One region of the Thomasclavelia spiroformis DSM 1552 genome, then DNA from elsewhere that is predicted to be linked to it. Evidence: riboswitches for the same ligand, from Rfam matches in the RefSeq annotation. Region 1 holds a riboswitch; the other holds the start of a gene.

Region 1 (7,743 bases):
GGATTGCTACTACAACATCTACTTGCTGTACCTCTACACCAGGTCTAACCGTAAAATGAGTATGTGTAAAATCTACAATTCCTCTAATTCCTAAATCCATTAAACGATCTACTGTTGGTTGAACATTTTCTGAAATGGCTAAAATTGCAATCTTACAATCTTTTGGAAAAGTTTTTTCCAAATCATCAATATTATACAACTTAACTCCAAAACGTTCGCCCTCTTTGTTTTTATCTTGATCATAACCACAGACAATTTTTCCAACCGTATATTGCCAACGATTATATTTTAAAATCGCGCTTCCTAAATTTCCAACTCCGATTAAAATAATCGATTCATCTAATCCTAAACCTAACACTTCACTTAATACATCTATCAGATGTTTAACATCATAACCTTTACCACGTTGACCAAAATTATTAGTTTTAGATAAATAAGTAAAATCTCGACGAATCGTTGTATCTAAAACTCCTGTTAATTCTGATAATTCACTTGATAAACAGTTTTCTTTACCTTCATGTTGCATCTTTCTAAGAGCTTTTAAATAAACCGGATAACGCGACATCGTTGCATTTGAAATTTTTTTATCCATCACTTCTTACTCCTTGATAAGATTCACTTTCAAGATCCAAATTAGGTTTAATTCCAAGTGATAAATCACTAAACATTTTCAAATCATACATCTGTTTTGCACATAAAGCAATCATCATAGCATTATCAGTACAACAACTCATAGGTGGTAATAATAATTCAACACCATCCAAATTACTTACTGCCATCTCCATTGCCGTTCTTAATCCTCGATTAGCACTTACTCCACCTGCTAACATTACTTGTTTAACACCATAAGCTTTAGCTGCTTTAATCGTTTTATTAACTAAAACCTCAATTACCACATTTTGAAAAGACGTCGCTAAATTTTCTTTATTAATTGTTTCACCACGTTGATTAGCTTTATGATTTAAATTAATTACCGCCGATTTTAAACCACTAAAACTAAAATTATAGCTATCATCATCTAAAGGAAGCGGTAAATCATATGTTGCTTTTCCAACACTAGCCATTTTATCAATTATCGGACCACCAGGATATGGTAATCCTAAAACTCGGCCAACTTTATCATATGCCTCACCAACAGCATCATCAAATGTAGTTCCAATAACTTCAAATTCAAATGGTGCTTTTAATAAAACTAATTCACTGTGTCCACCACTTACAACTAAACATAAACTTGGATATATCATATCTTGATTATAATTATTTGCATAAATATGACCAGCAATATGATGAACCCCAATTAATGGTTTTTGATATGCCATAGAGATTGTTTTAGCCACTTGCAATCCAATATGCAATGAACCAACTAACCCTGGTCCTTTAGTAACTGCTATGGCATCAATTTGATCAATTGTAACATTAGCTTTTTTTAATGTTTCTTTTAGTACTACACTTACACATTCAACATGCTTTCTACTAGCAATTTCTGGAACTACTCCACCATACAATGCATGTATATCAATTTGGGAGGCTACTACACTTGATAAAAATTCACGTTTATCTTTCAAAATAGCCATTGCCATTTCATCACAACTTGATTCAATTGCTAAAATCAGTGACATTTACTTATCCTCCATTTTCTTTATCATTAAATATGCATCTTCATGATTATCTTGATAATAATTCTTTCTTGTAGCAACAATTTTAAAACCACATTTTTTATATAAACTAATTGCTTTTTCATTAGAAACACGTACTTCTAAATTAATATTTGGATATCCTTGCATTTTAGTAATTTCTTCACATTTATCCATTAAAAGCTTTCCATATCCTCTACCTTGATACATTTCTCTTATTCCCAATGTAGTTATTTGAGTTTGATCTCCTAATAACCACATCCCAATATATCCAACTATTTCATCATTATTCTCTAAAATCAAAATAGTCGAAAAAGCATTTCTCTCTACTTCATAATATAAAGCATCTTTATCCCAAGGAGAAGTAAACAATTCTTTTTCAATCTCTACGATCTTATCAATATCCAAACATTCCATTTTTCTAATTAACATATTTTTTTAGCCTCAACATCCTTTAAATAATGAGGAATTAAATTATCAACATCTTCAACATATTCAACATTTTTTGAAGCCTCATATATATTTTTACATAAATCAACTTCAATTTTATCATACCCAACTATTTCACTATCTCCATATACTGGATAATCAGGATACTGCTTTTTAAAATCATTAAAATTTTCAATCAACATTATTTGATCATCAATAACCTTACAATTATTATCATACACTCCAACAAATATCTTTTTACTACGCGCATCGATAACACTAATTGCCTTGTCACTACCTACATATCCATGTAAAGAAGAAACCGCTTTTATTTTTATTTTACTAATTGCAGCTAATGTTTTAGCAATCGTTAAGGCAACTCTTTGACCAGTATATGAACCAGGGCCAATCGTTATGATCATTTCATCAAAATCTAAAATATTAAAATTATTTCTTTTTAACATTTCATCTAAATAAGTTATAGCATATTCAGATTGCTTTTTATTACCAAACTCTTGATATCGCTCAAGACATTTATCATTTTCATATAAAGCTATTACCAGATAAGCATTTGATGTATCCATTACAACTGTTTTCATTTAAACTCCTCCAATAACTGCTCATATCTAGATCCTACTGCTCTAAATATAAAATCACGAGCATTTTCATCAATTTTTTTTATTTCAATTTCTAATCTTTCAGTTGGTAAAATATCTTCAATATAATTTGCCCATTCAACTACACAAACATCATCACTATCAAAAATCTCTTCAAAACCCAAATCATCATCTTGACCTTCCAAACGATAAGCATCAAAATGTGATAAATTCAATCTTCCTTGATACTGTTTTAAAATTGTAAAAGTAGGACTATTAATAATTTTTTTAATTTCTAAACCTAAACCAATCCCTTTAGTAAAAGTAGTTTTACCAGCACCTAAATCCCCACTTAAAGTAATTAGCATATTTGGTTTTAATAATTCACCTAATTGCTTTCCTAATTCAATTGTTTCATCTAAATTATTGATTCTAATTACTGTTTGCATTTTTTCACCTATCCTTGTGTTAGATCTTCATAGATATGGTACCAGTGTTTAGTAAAATCTTCATCAAATGGACCAGCTCTTTTTGAAGCTAAATTAATTAATATATCTAATTGTTTTTTTAATATTTTATCTAATTCTTTAGAATAATTCATTTGTTTTGCGTGTTGACGATATTCTTCTTCGTCCAAAACACGATAATTTCCATCAGGAAAAACTTTTAAATCAAGATCATAATCAATATATTTTAATGCTTCGCCATCATATAAAGTTGGTGAAGCAATATTACAATAATAATAAACTCCTGTTTTACGAATCATGCAAATAACATTATACCATTTTTTCTTAGGAAAGTAGCATATTGCAGGTTCTCTTGTATGCCACATTCGTCCATCTGCTTCGGTAACTAAAGTACGATTATTTATCGCAATAAAATGATCATCATTTTCATCTAAAATAAATCCCTTGGACCAACATCGATGGATACTTCCATCATGTTTATAACAATGAATTAATACCTTTTTTCCTACCAGGGAATTTGACATTATTCAATACCTCTCTTTATAACATTTCTATTATACACAAAATGCATATTTTTTTAAAGGTGAAATCTCATAACAGCAATAAAAAAGACACATATCACCGTGATACGTGTCATAACTTAATTATATTCTAATTTTATTTTTTAATCTTGGATATAAAAGCATAAACAAGATAAAACATACAACAAGAGTGGCTAAATTATATGGGATATTATATGATAAGTTACCAAGTAATGGAGTATTAAATGCATACCACCCAGCAATTAAATGACTAATTGTTTTTAATATCATTACAATAATAATTCCAATTGGAATTTCAATTTGATTAATTTTAATCAATGGAATCAAGCCAACTATTCCGACAATTGCCATTGGTAACAAATAGTCAAAAATAACTGATAGCGGTCCATAAAATGTCGCTAAACCTAAGACAAAATGTAACCCTACACATACAAGTGAAACGATTAAACCATAACTAGCTCCCATTAAATAGCTACATAACATTAATGCTACTAAAGAAAAACTAATATTTCCACCATTTGGCATTGTAGGTGTAAATTGTGTTAGATATTCTAAAACAATTTGTAATGCTGCAAAAATAGCCATATAAGTCATTGTTTTAGTAGTAATTTCAAATTTCCTGTTTTTCATTCTTTGTTTTCCCCTTTCTTAAAAAGAGCCAAACAAAATTAAAAAAAGCTTTTTTACAAGCGTAAAAAAGCAAATAATTTTAAAATTGCTCTCTCTACGCTGGCATTACCCAGTTCAGATAATAAGGGACAAGGTATAACCTTTCTCAGCAAAATGCGCCCCTGGCTCATTTATATTATATGATTTATTAGTCAAATTTCAAGAAAAAATTATAAAGCTTATGCTTTTTTATAGATATTTTATAAAATAATGATATAATGACCATAGATTAAGGAGGCTGTATAAAAATGGCAAAAATTATTTCTGTAAATGCAGGTAGTTCATCATTAAAATTTCAATTATTTGAAATGGATGACGAATCTGTAATTACCTCTGGGGTTATTGAAAGAATCGGATTAGAAGATTCTATCTTTACGATCAAATATGATGGTAAAAAAACAGTTACAACTAGTCCTATTAAAGATCATAAGGTTGCAGTAGAACTATTATTAGATACTTTAATTGAAAAAGGCATTGTAAAAGATTTAGATGAAATCAAGGGCGTTGGACATCGTGTTGTTCAAGGGGGCGCATATTTTGATTCATCAGTTATTATTGACGAAGATGTTGTAAATAAAATTGACGAATTAAAATCATTGGCACCACTTCACAATCCAGCACATTTAACTGGATATTATGCATTTAAAGAAGCAATTCCTAATGCTGGTGCAGTTGCGGTATTCGACACTGCTTTTCATCAAACATTAGAACCAAAATGTTATATTTATCCAATTCCATATAAATATTATACTGATTATAAAGTGCGTAAGTATGGGGCTCATGGTACTAGTCATTACTATGTTTCTAGAAGATGTATTGAAATGTTAGGTAATCCTGAACATTCTAAAATTATCGTTGCTCATTTAGGTGCTGGTGGATCTTTAACAGCAATTAAAGATGGTAAGTCAGTAAATACATCTATGGGATTTACACCACTTGCAGGTATCATGATGGGAACTCGTAGTGGTGATGTTGACCCTTCAGTAATTGATTATTTAATTGAAGAAGTTGGCATGGATATGAAAGAAGTTATCAAAATGTTGAATAAAGAATCGGGATTATTAGGAATTTCAGGTATTTCTAGTGATTTTAGAGATGTTCAAAATGCTGCCATTGAAGGAAATGAAAGAGCACAATTAGCAATTGATATTTTCTATCGCCGTGTTATTGCTTATATTGGACGTTATTTCATTGCTTTAGGTGGTGTTGATGCAATCTGCTTCACTGCAGGAATTGGGGAAAATTCATTCTTTGCAAGAAAAGGTATTTGTGATTTATTAAAAGATGCTTTAGGTGTTGAACTTGATGAAGATGCAAATGTTAATGGTAAAGGTGATCGTTTGATTAGTACTCCTAATTCTAAAGTTAAAGTTTTTGTTATCCCAACAAATGAAGAATTAGTAATCGCACGTGATACTAAACGCTTATTAAATTTATAAAAATACATGTAGCAAAAATGCTACATGTTTTTAATGATGAAAATTAAAAGTTATTTTAAAGCAACGATTCATGAATCTTTGCTAACAGGTATTTTACTTGCGATTGTTGGGGGATTTTTAGACATCTATACTTATATTTTAAAAGGTAATGTCTTTGCTAATGCACAAACTGGTAATATTGTTTTAATGGGATTAAAGATTGCTCAAAGTGATTTTATAGGGGCACTATATTATTTATTACCGATTATGGCATTTTTTCTTGGAATTGTTATTAGTGAATATATTAGACATAAATTTACTAATCTTCAATATCTTGAGTGGCAACATTTGATTTTGATAATTGAAATAATTATTCTTACAATAATTGCTTTTGAACCAAAACAATTACCACATTTAATTTGTAATGTAACAATTGGTTTAGTTTGTTCATTACAAGTTAATGCTTTTAAAACTACTCGTGGTTTACCATATGCTTCAACTATGTGCACTGGTAATTTAAAATCGGCTGGTCAAAAATTATCTGCCTATCTTTTTTTACATGATAAAGATGCATTGAAACATTGTTTTCGATATTTAATCATTATTTTCTTCTTTATTTTAGGTGCAATTATTGCAACAATATTAATTAATTTCTTTGGTCAAATTTCTTTATTATTTTGTTGCTTACTACTTTTAATAGCTTTATTGATTTTAATGTATTAGCCTTTTTAGGCTTTTTTTATTTTAACAAATGCTCTTCAACATAATTAATAATTTCTTTACGTGTACTAAGTACATTGCAAAATGGTTTTCGTAAATCCAATCTTTGCATATCAACACAACGTATTTCACTTAACTGTAAACGACTTTTAGTTTTTACATTTTCCATCATTACATCAATATCTAATTCAAAACCCGGATTACAACTATTACCTTTTAATGATGTGCACGGAATAATTAACATTTTATAACCTAAATCTTTTAATATATAACACCAATGTCCATCCATTAATTCTTTAGGAAATCCTCGTCCAATATTGAAATATGCGAGTTGATGAATTTTAGGCCTAAGTTTTAAATGATAAAACGTATTTTCACTATCACGACCTTGCTCTTTTACTAAATGACAATAAAAATATTCTAATTGATTAGTTAAATGTTTTAGTGAGCAACTATATTTTTCTACATCATAAATACCGGTCTCTTCTAGATTTTCTAATGATTTACTTATTTCAACTAAGTTATCATGAACACTCATTTTGATCTCCTCCTATTATCTTTTACATTAGTAATTCTAAAATTACTTATATTGTTTACATTTTTTTAATATTTATGCATTTTATACCATTAATTTGTTATAATGCTTTTAAAAGGAGGAATCTATGTGAAATATAAGCTTCAAGGGGATTATTTGACATTGATCATTGATAATGATTTTCATCATAAAACAATTAGAGATATATTCAATTATTTACATTTATCAAAAAAAACAATTCATTTATTAAAACAAGATAAAAATTATACTTTAAATAATCAATTTGTAAACGATAATCATCTTTTAAACAAAAATGATCATTTAAAAATAAAAGCTTTTAATCAAGAATCAATTGATTACGTTCCTCAAGAATATCCTTTATCAATAGCTTATGAAAATGATTTTATCTTAATCGTAAATAAGCCAATCAATACAACTATTTATCCAGAAACAAAAAAAGAACTAAATACATTGTGTAACTATGTTGCAAACTATTATTTAGAAACTAATCAATATTTGCTAATTCGACATATTCATCGTTTAGACAAAGATACGACTGGTTTAGTATTATTTTGTAAATGTCCTCTTTTACAGCCAATATTAGATAATATGATGGCAAATAAATTAATAAAAAGAAGCTATATTGCTATTTGTAAAGGAATTATCGATCATGATCTTACGATTAATAGAGATATTGCTCGAGATCGTCATGTTAATAAAATGAGAATTACTA
Region 2 (7,743 bases), 290 kb from region 1:
AAAAAAATTTTATAACAACCCGTTTAAATCTATGCATTATGACACCTCGATATCATTATTTATTTATATTTTAACCAGCTTATAAAAAAATAAACAAAGGCTAGAAAGTTACTTTCTAGCCATATTTTAACTAATTAATTTAAATCCATCATCATAATCAACAGTTACGGTACTTCCATTTTTTATTGTTCCTTTAATCATTTCACGAGCAATTAAAGTTTCAATATTAGATTGAATAAATCTCTTTAATGGACGAGCTCCAAATGTCACGTCATAACCATATTCACTAATAATTGCCTTAGCACGATCAGTTACATTAATAGTTATCTTTTTATCCTCTAAACGATGTGATAATTGATTAATGAATTTATTAATGATTTTGTTAACAACACTTTGATCAAGAGAATTGAAGTAAACAATTTCATCAATACGATTTAAAAATTCTGGTTTAAAATGATTTTTTAATTCATTATCGATTGCTGCTCTAGTTTCTTCATTATTTCCTTCTAATAAATAGTTGGAACCAATATTTGATGTCATAATAATGATAGTATTTTTAAAACTTACCAAATTACCTTTAGAATCAGTAATACGTCCATCATCTAAAACTTGTAATAAGATATTAAACACTTCTGGATGTGCTTTTTCAATTTCATCTAATAAAACAATACTATACGGATGACGACGTACCGCTTCAGTCAATTGCCCGCCTTCTTCGTAGCCTACATATCCTGGTGGAGCTCCTACTAAACGAGATACACTAAATTTTTCCATATATTCTGACATATCAATTCGAACAATATTTTTTTCAGTATCAAACAATTGTTCAGCAAGTGATTTTGCTACTTCTGTTTTACCTACTCCCGTAGGTCCTAAGAATAAGAAACTTCCAATTGGACGGTTTTCATCATTAATACCTGCACGTGATCTTAAAATTGCATCAGTAACTTTTTCAATTGCATCATCTTGTCCAATAACTCTAACTTTCAAAGCTTCATCTAGGTGTAATAATTTTTCACGTTCAGATTCCATAAGTTTATTTACAGGTATACCAGTCCAACGAGCAATTACTTCGCTAACTGTTTCTACAGTTACTTTTTCCTGTAATAAATCATCTTCTTTTTTAGATGCTTCAAATTGACTTATTTCTTTTTCAATTTGAGGTAATGTTTGATATTTGATCTTAGATGCTTCTTCTAAATTACCTTCTGTTTGATATTTTTCTTTTAACGCTTCTAAACGAACTTTTTGATCTTTTAATTCTTTAATATGATCCAAAGATTTCTTTTCTTCTTGCCATTTATCACTTAAACCTTTTACTTGTTCATCTAATGAAGCAATACGACTTTTTATTTCATTTAAACGCTTTTCATTATCTTCACTTTTATCCTCTTTTTCAATTGAAATACGTTCCATTTCCAAACGATTTTTCTCACGTGTAATCGTATCAAGTTCCTCTGGCAAAGAATCAATTTCCATACGAATTGAAGCACATGCTTCATCAATTAAATCAATTGCTTTATCGGGTAAAAAACGATCAGTAATATATCTTTGTGACATATTTACAGCACCAATGATCGCACTATCAGTTATTTGAACTCCATGATGTGATTCAAATGAATCTTTTAAACCACGTAAGATTGCAATTGTATCATCTTGATCAGGTTCATCAACTTGAACTTTTTGAAATCTTCTTTCTAACGCTACATCTTTTTCAATATACATACGATATTCATCTAAAGTTGTTGCACCAATACAGTGAAGTTCACCACGTGCTAACATCGGTTTCAATAAGTTTGCAGCATCCATTGCCCCATCAGTTTTACCAGCACCAACTAATTGATGAATTTCATCGATAAATAAGATAATATTTCCTTCTGCTTTTTTTATTTCATTTAAAACAGCTTTTAGACGTTCTTCAAATTCTCCACGATATTTAGCCCCTGCAACTAATGCACCTAAATCCAATTCATATAAAGTTTTATTTTGCAAAGAAACTGGTACATCGTTTTTAAAAATACGCCATGCTAATCCTTCTACAATCGCAGTTTTACCAACACCTGGTTCTCCAATTAAAATCGGATTATTCTTAGTTTTACGTGATAAAATCTGAATCACACGACGAATTTCTTCATCACGCCCAATGACTGGATCAAGTTTACCATCAGCTACATCTTTAGTTAAATCACGTCCATATTTTTCTAATACTTCATATTGATTTTCAGGATTTTGATTATTTACCATATTTCCACCCCGCATTTCATCAATAACTTTCTTTACATCTTTTCGATTTAAATGAAATTCATTTAATAAATCTTTGACCCATGAACTATTCAAATCAAATAAAGCCATGATCAAATGTTCTACACTTAAATACTCATCTTTAAACTTAGACATTTGCTTATCAGCCAAACCAAATAACTGATTTAAATCATAAGAAAGACGTATGCTATTTATATCCACATTATTTACAATCGGCTTATTTTGCAATCTTGCAGTTAAGCTATTTTGTAATCTAGCAATATCAACATTACATTTTACTAACACACGATACATAATACCCGCATTATCTTCTAGTAATGCTAATAAAAAATGTTCTACATCTACTACTTGATGATTCATTTCACTAGCCATTTTAATAGCTTTTTGAATCGCCTCTTGCATCTTAGTTGTCCACTTTTCAATGTTCATTGTCATCACTCCTTTAGCACTCTATCTATCCAAGTGCTAATTATATTATACACAAAATTCTAGCACTGTCAACACCTGAGTGCTAAAAATATTTTATTTTTATCTATCTACTAATATTTTGTTTACTTGATATTTTTTTACATTCAAAGTAAAATTAATATGACAACATTATTAAGGGGAGCTTGTTGTACAGGCTGAGAGGAAGGTATTACCTTCGACCCATAACCTGATTTGGATAATGCCAACGTAGGGATAAAATACACTATAATTTTAGTGAGTATATCTGTTTGGTATGCTCATTTTTATTTTATTGCTAACCCTTATATAATTTTGTCAAAAATAGATTATATGGAGGTAAAATATGCTTGGGGAAAAACTAGAAAATGTAAGAAAACTAAATCCGTTAGTACATAATATTACTAATTATGTAACTGTTAATGACTGTGCAAATATTTTAATTGCCTGTGGTGGAGCACCAATTATGTCAGATGAAATTGAAGATGTTAAAGAAATTACATCAATTTGCTCAGCACTAAATATTAATATTGGAACACTTAATCACCTTACTATCCCTTCAATGCTTGAAGCTGGAAAAATTTCTAATAAATTAAATCATCCTATTTTATTAGATCCCGTTGGAGCAGGTGCATCTACATATCGTACCAATACTGCCAAAAAATTAATTGAAGAAATTAAATTTTCTGTTATTCGTGGAAACATTTCAGAAATCAAAGCATTGGCAGGAAATAATTCTGCAACTAAAGGCGTTGATGCTAATGAAGATGATGCAATAACTCTTGATAATATTGATCAAATTGTATCTTTTGCTAAAGAATTCGCTAAAAAAACTAATTCCATAATAATTATTACTGGGGCTAAAGATATCATTGCAAATAATGAGATTGCTTATGTTGTATCGAATGGTCATCCTATGATGAGTAAAATTTCCGGTACGGGCTGTATGCTTAGTGCAATGACTAGTGCTTATATTGCTGCTAATCAAGACGATATGATTGGAGGATGTCTATCTGCAATTTGTGCTATGGGAATTTGTGGTCAAAGAGCTTTTGATAAATTACAAAAAAATGAAGGAAATCTTACTTATAAAAATAAAATTTTCGATGAAATTTTTAATTTAACTAGTGATATTTTAGAAAAGGAAGCTCAATATGAAATTAAATAATAAATCTCTTTTACTATATGCTGTTACTGATCGAAGATGGAGTTACAACGATACTTTTTACAAACACATCGAAGAATCTCTTGAAGGTGGAGTAACTTTTCTTCAACTTCGTGAAAAAAATTTAGACATAGATTCTTTTTTTAAAGAAGCTATTAAAATAAAAGAGCTTTGTAAAAAATATAACGTACCATTTATTATTAATGATAATGTTGAAATAGCTTTAAAATCTAATGCTGATGGTATTCATGTTGGGCAAGATGATATGGGTGTAGAAGAAGTACGAAAACTAATTGGAAAAGAAAAAATTCTCGGTGTTTCTGTTCAAACTGTAGAACAAGCACTTCTTGCACAAAGCCAAGGTGCTAATTATTTAGGAGTTGGATCAATCTTTACAACAACTTCAAAAGATGATGCAAAAAGCGTAAGTATTAATACATTAAAAGAAATTTGTAATGTTGTTAATATTCCTGTAGTTGCAATCGGTGGAATTGATGAAAATAATGCTAAACAACTCTCTAAAACTGGAATTAGCGGTATTGCTGTTATTAGTGCCATATATGCAAACAAAAATATAAAAAATGCAGCAATGAAACTTAAAGAACTTATTGAAGAGATAGTAAAATGATAATTACTGGTGCAATTTTTGATATTGATGGTACACTTATTGATTCCATGAAAATTTGGGATAATTTAGGTGAAAGGTACTTACTAAAACTTGGTATTCAACCTGAAAATAATCTTTCAAAAGTATTATATCCAATGACTTTAAATGAAAGTTGTCTTTATTTAAAAAATCATTACTCTTTAACTTATTCAACAGATAAAATAGAACAAGATCTTTTAAAAATCTTAAATGACTTTTATTATTTTGAGGTTCCCTCAAAAAAAGGAGTTAATAATTTTTTAGCAACACTAAAAAAATTAAATATACCCATGGTTTTAACCACTTCAGGCAACAAAGATTTAGCTATAGTAGCTTTAAAAAGGTTAAATCTTTTAAAATATTTTAAAGCCATTTTTACATGTGATGAAATGCAAACAACAAAAAAAGAGCCTTATATTTTCGATAAAGCTGCTCATTATATAAATAGTAAACCTCAACATACATTAGTTTTTGAGGATAATTTAGATGCGATAAATACCGCAAAAGAAAATGGATTTATCACTATCGCAATAGAAGATACATTTAATATTTATAATAAAGAAATTTTTCAAGCATCTGTAGATTATTATTTAGATGACTTTAGTAATAATGAAATTTTTACAAAATATTTTAAAAATAATATACGAGAGGAGTAAGAATATGAAAACAGCATTAACAATTGCTGGAAGCGATTGTTCCGGCGGTGCAGGAATCCAAGCGGATATTAAAACAATGTCAGCTCATTATATTTATGCAATGAGTGCAATTACGGCATTAACTGCTCAAAATACATTAGGAGTAACTGATATCCTAGAAGTTTCTCCATCATTTCTTTTAGCACAACTTGATGCGATATTTACAGACATCTTTCCTGATGCAGTTAAAATTGGTATGGTTTCTTCAGCTAAACTAATTGAAGTTATTGCAGAAAGATTATGCTGCTATAAAGCACAAAATATTGTAGTTGATCCTGTAATGGTTTCAACATCTGGTTCAAAGTTAATTCAAGATGATGCCTTAGATGTTCTAAAGGAAAAACTATTTCCTATTGCTACAGTCATTACACCTAATGTCTTAGAAGCAGAAATTCTTTCAGATATTAAAATAGATACTAACCTTGATATGGAAAACGCTGCAAAAAAAATTGCCAATAATTATAATTGCTCCGTTTTAATTAAAGGAGGGCATAATATCAATGATGCAAATGATTTCCTTTTTAAAAACGGAAAAGGATATTGGTTCTATGGTAATAAAATAGATAATCCTAACACACATGGTACAGGTTGTACACTATCTTCAGCTATTGCATCTAATCTTGCTAGTGGTATGGAACTTAAATTAGCTGTTGAAAATGCTAAAAAATATATCTCAGATGCTCTTTTAAGTCAACTTAATTTAGGAAAAGGATCAGGTCCATTAAATCACTTTTTCATTTTTGATAAATAAAAAATAAGAAATACTATCTACTATAAATGTAAATAGTATTTCTTTTTATTTATTAAACAATTATTATTTTCCAAAATATCTTTCAAGTAAACCTTGGAAAGCTTTACCATGTCTTGCTTCATCACGTGCCATTTCATGTACAGTATCATGAATAGCATCTAAGTTAGCAGCTTTAGCTTTTTTAGCTAATTCAGTTTTACCCATAGTAGCTCCATTTTCAGCTTCAACACGCATTTCAAGATTTTTCTTAGTAGAATCAGTTACTACTTCTCCTAATAATTCTGCAAATTTTGCAGCATGTTCAGCTTCTTCATAAGCTGCTTTTTCCCAATATAATCCAATTTCAGGATATCCTTCACGATGTGCAACACGTGCCATAGCTAAATACATACCAACTTCAGAGCATTCACCTTCAAAATTAGCTCTTAATTCTTTTTTAATTTCTTCATCTACATCTTTAGCTACACCAACAACATGTTCAGAAGCCCAAGTCATTTCTCCAGTTTGTTCTACAAACTTATCAGCACCTACTTTACATACTGGACATTGTTCAGGTGCTTTATCTCCTTCATAAACATATCCACATACAGAACATACAAATTTTGCCATTATAATTTCCTCCATTTTATATTTTTATCGTTATCGATAACGATTACTAATATTAGTATACTATTTTTTTTATAAAAGTCAATACAAATAAATAATTAAAATATCATTTTTTATGTCAAAAATAATCTTCATTTCGACAAAATATACCATATTTATAATTATACTCTCTCTAAATTTTATGTCCATTAAAGAATCAAAAAACGGTTATGAAAATTCATAACCGTATAGCGTATTAATCTTCTTTTTTTCTAAGTACTGTATATCCAGCTACACTTAATAATGCGATTGTTGCAAACATTCCCGCTAAGCTTTCATCTCCAGTTTTTACACTTGTAGTTGTATCACCATTATTTACTGGTGTACTTACTGTGTTATCAGTTGTTACTGTTTGTAATCCGGCAATTGCTTTGGCTAGAACATCTTTTGCATTGTCTACTTCTTCTTGTGTTGCATTTGGATTTTCATATACTGCTTTTGCTTCATTTAATGCTTTTGTTAATCCATCAAATGTTGCTTTTGTATAATTTGCACTATTTAATCCATTTGCTTGATTGATTAAGTCTTCTAATAAGCTCTTATCTGGAATTAATCTTAAGTTCAAGAATGCTGTTACTAATTCACTGTATGCACTGTTTACTTCTTCTTGCATTGCATTTTCATCGTTATATACAGCAATTGCTTCATTTAATTCTGTTTCAAATGCTGTCCATGTAGTTTCTGTATATTTAGCAGCTTCTAATCCGCTTACTTTATCGATGAATGCTTTTAATGCTGTTTTATCTCCTTTTACAAAGTCTAACATATGCATTGCATTTGCAAGTCGATCAAATGCATTATTTACTTCTTCTTGAGTTGCGCCTCTATCACCATAAATAGCATTAGCTTCATCTCTTGCTGCTTTGAATTCATCAGCTACTGCTGGTACAACATTAGTTAAATCTTCATCAGTGATTGCATTTGCTAGATCAATTGCAATTTTTAATGCTGTTTTATCAGCTTCAACACTAGGAACTAAGTTTTCTACAGCTGTTTGTAAATCAGCTAGTGCATTATCAATAGCTTTTTGATTACTGTTATTATTAGCTAATACTTCATTAGCAGCAGCTAATTTTTCAGCAAATACTTGATAAGATTCTGGTGTATATTCATCTTCATCAATATTTAAACCATT

The links. A riboswitch is a leader RNA that binds a small molecule or an ion and turns the genes downstream of it on or off. The one in region 1 is predicted to bind thiamine pyrophosphate.
Region 2: linked by a shared signal. The riboswitch ahead of thiM (hydroxyethylthiazole kinase) and the one ahead of NQ543_RS03120 (energy-coupled thiamine transporter ThiT) in region 1 are both predicted to bind thiamine pyrophosphate.

What each region holds. Positions count from the first base shown of each region.
Region 1 covers NZ_CP102275.1:710,833-718,575, reverse strand. Annotated here, with positions in the region: gene NQ543_RS03150 (redox-sensing transcriptional repressor Rex) at 1-592, opposite strand, end outside; gene tsaD (tRNA (adenosine(37)-N6)-threonylcarbamoyltransferase complex transferase subunit TsaD) at 585-1,619, opposite strand; gene rimI (ribosomal protein S18-alanine N-acetyltransferase) at 1,620-2,066, opposite strand; gene tsaB (tRNA (adenosine(37)-N6)-threonylcarbamoyltransferase complex dimerization subunit type 1 TsaB) at 2,060-2,662, opposite strand; gene tsaE (tRNA (adenosine(37)-N6)-threonylcarbamoyltransferase complex ATPase subunit type 1 TsaE) at 2,659-3,108, opposite strand; gene NQ543_RS03125 (DUF402 domain-containing protein) at 3,117-3,650, opposite strand; gene NQ543_RS03120 (energy-coupled thiamine transporter ThiT) at 3,771-4,298, opposite strand; TPP riboswitch at 4,372-4,471, opposite strand; gene NQ543_RS03115 (acetate/propionate family kinase) at 4,586-5,776, shown strand; gene NQ543_RS03110 (YoaK family protein) at 5,810-6,478, shown strand; gene NQ543_RS03105 (hypothetical protein) at 6,495-7,013, opposite strand; gene NQ543_RS03100 (RluA family pseudouridine synthase) at 7,140-7,743, shown strand, end outside.
Region 2 covers NZ_CP102275.1:421,732-429,474, reverse strand. Annotated here, with positions in the region: gene NQ543_RS01805 (YhjD/YihY/BrkB family envelope integrity protein) at 1-37, opposite strand, end outside; gene clpB (ATP-dependent chaperone ClpB) at 127-2,691, opposite strand; TPP riboswitch at 2,856-2,961, shown strand; gene thiM (hydroxyethylthiazole kinase) at 3,053-3,874, shown strand; gene thiE (thiamine phosphate synthase) at 3,861-4,499, shown strand; gene NQ543_RS01785 (HAD family hydrolase) at 4,496-5,173, shown strand; gene thiD (bifunctional hydroxymethylpyrimidine kinase/phosphomethylpyrimidine kinase) at 5,178-5,963, shown strand; gene NQ543_RS01775 (rubredoxin-like domain-containing protein) at 6,027-6,572, opposite strand; gene NQ543_RS01770 (beta-N-acetylglucosaminidase domain-containing protein) at 6,805-7,743, opposite strand, start outside.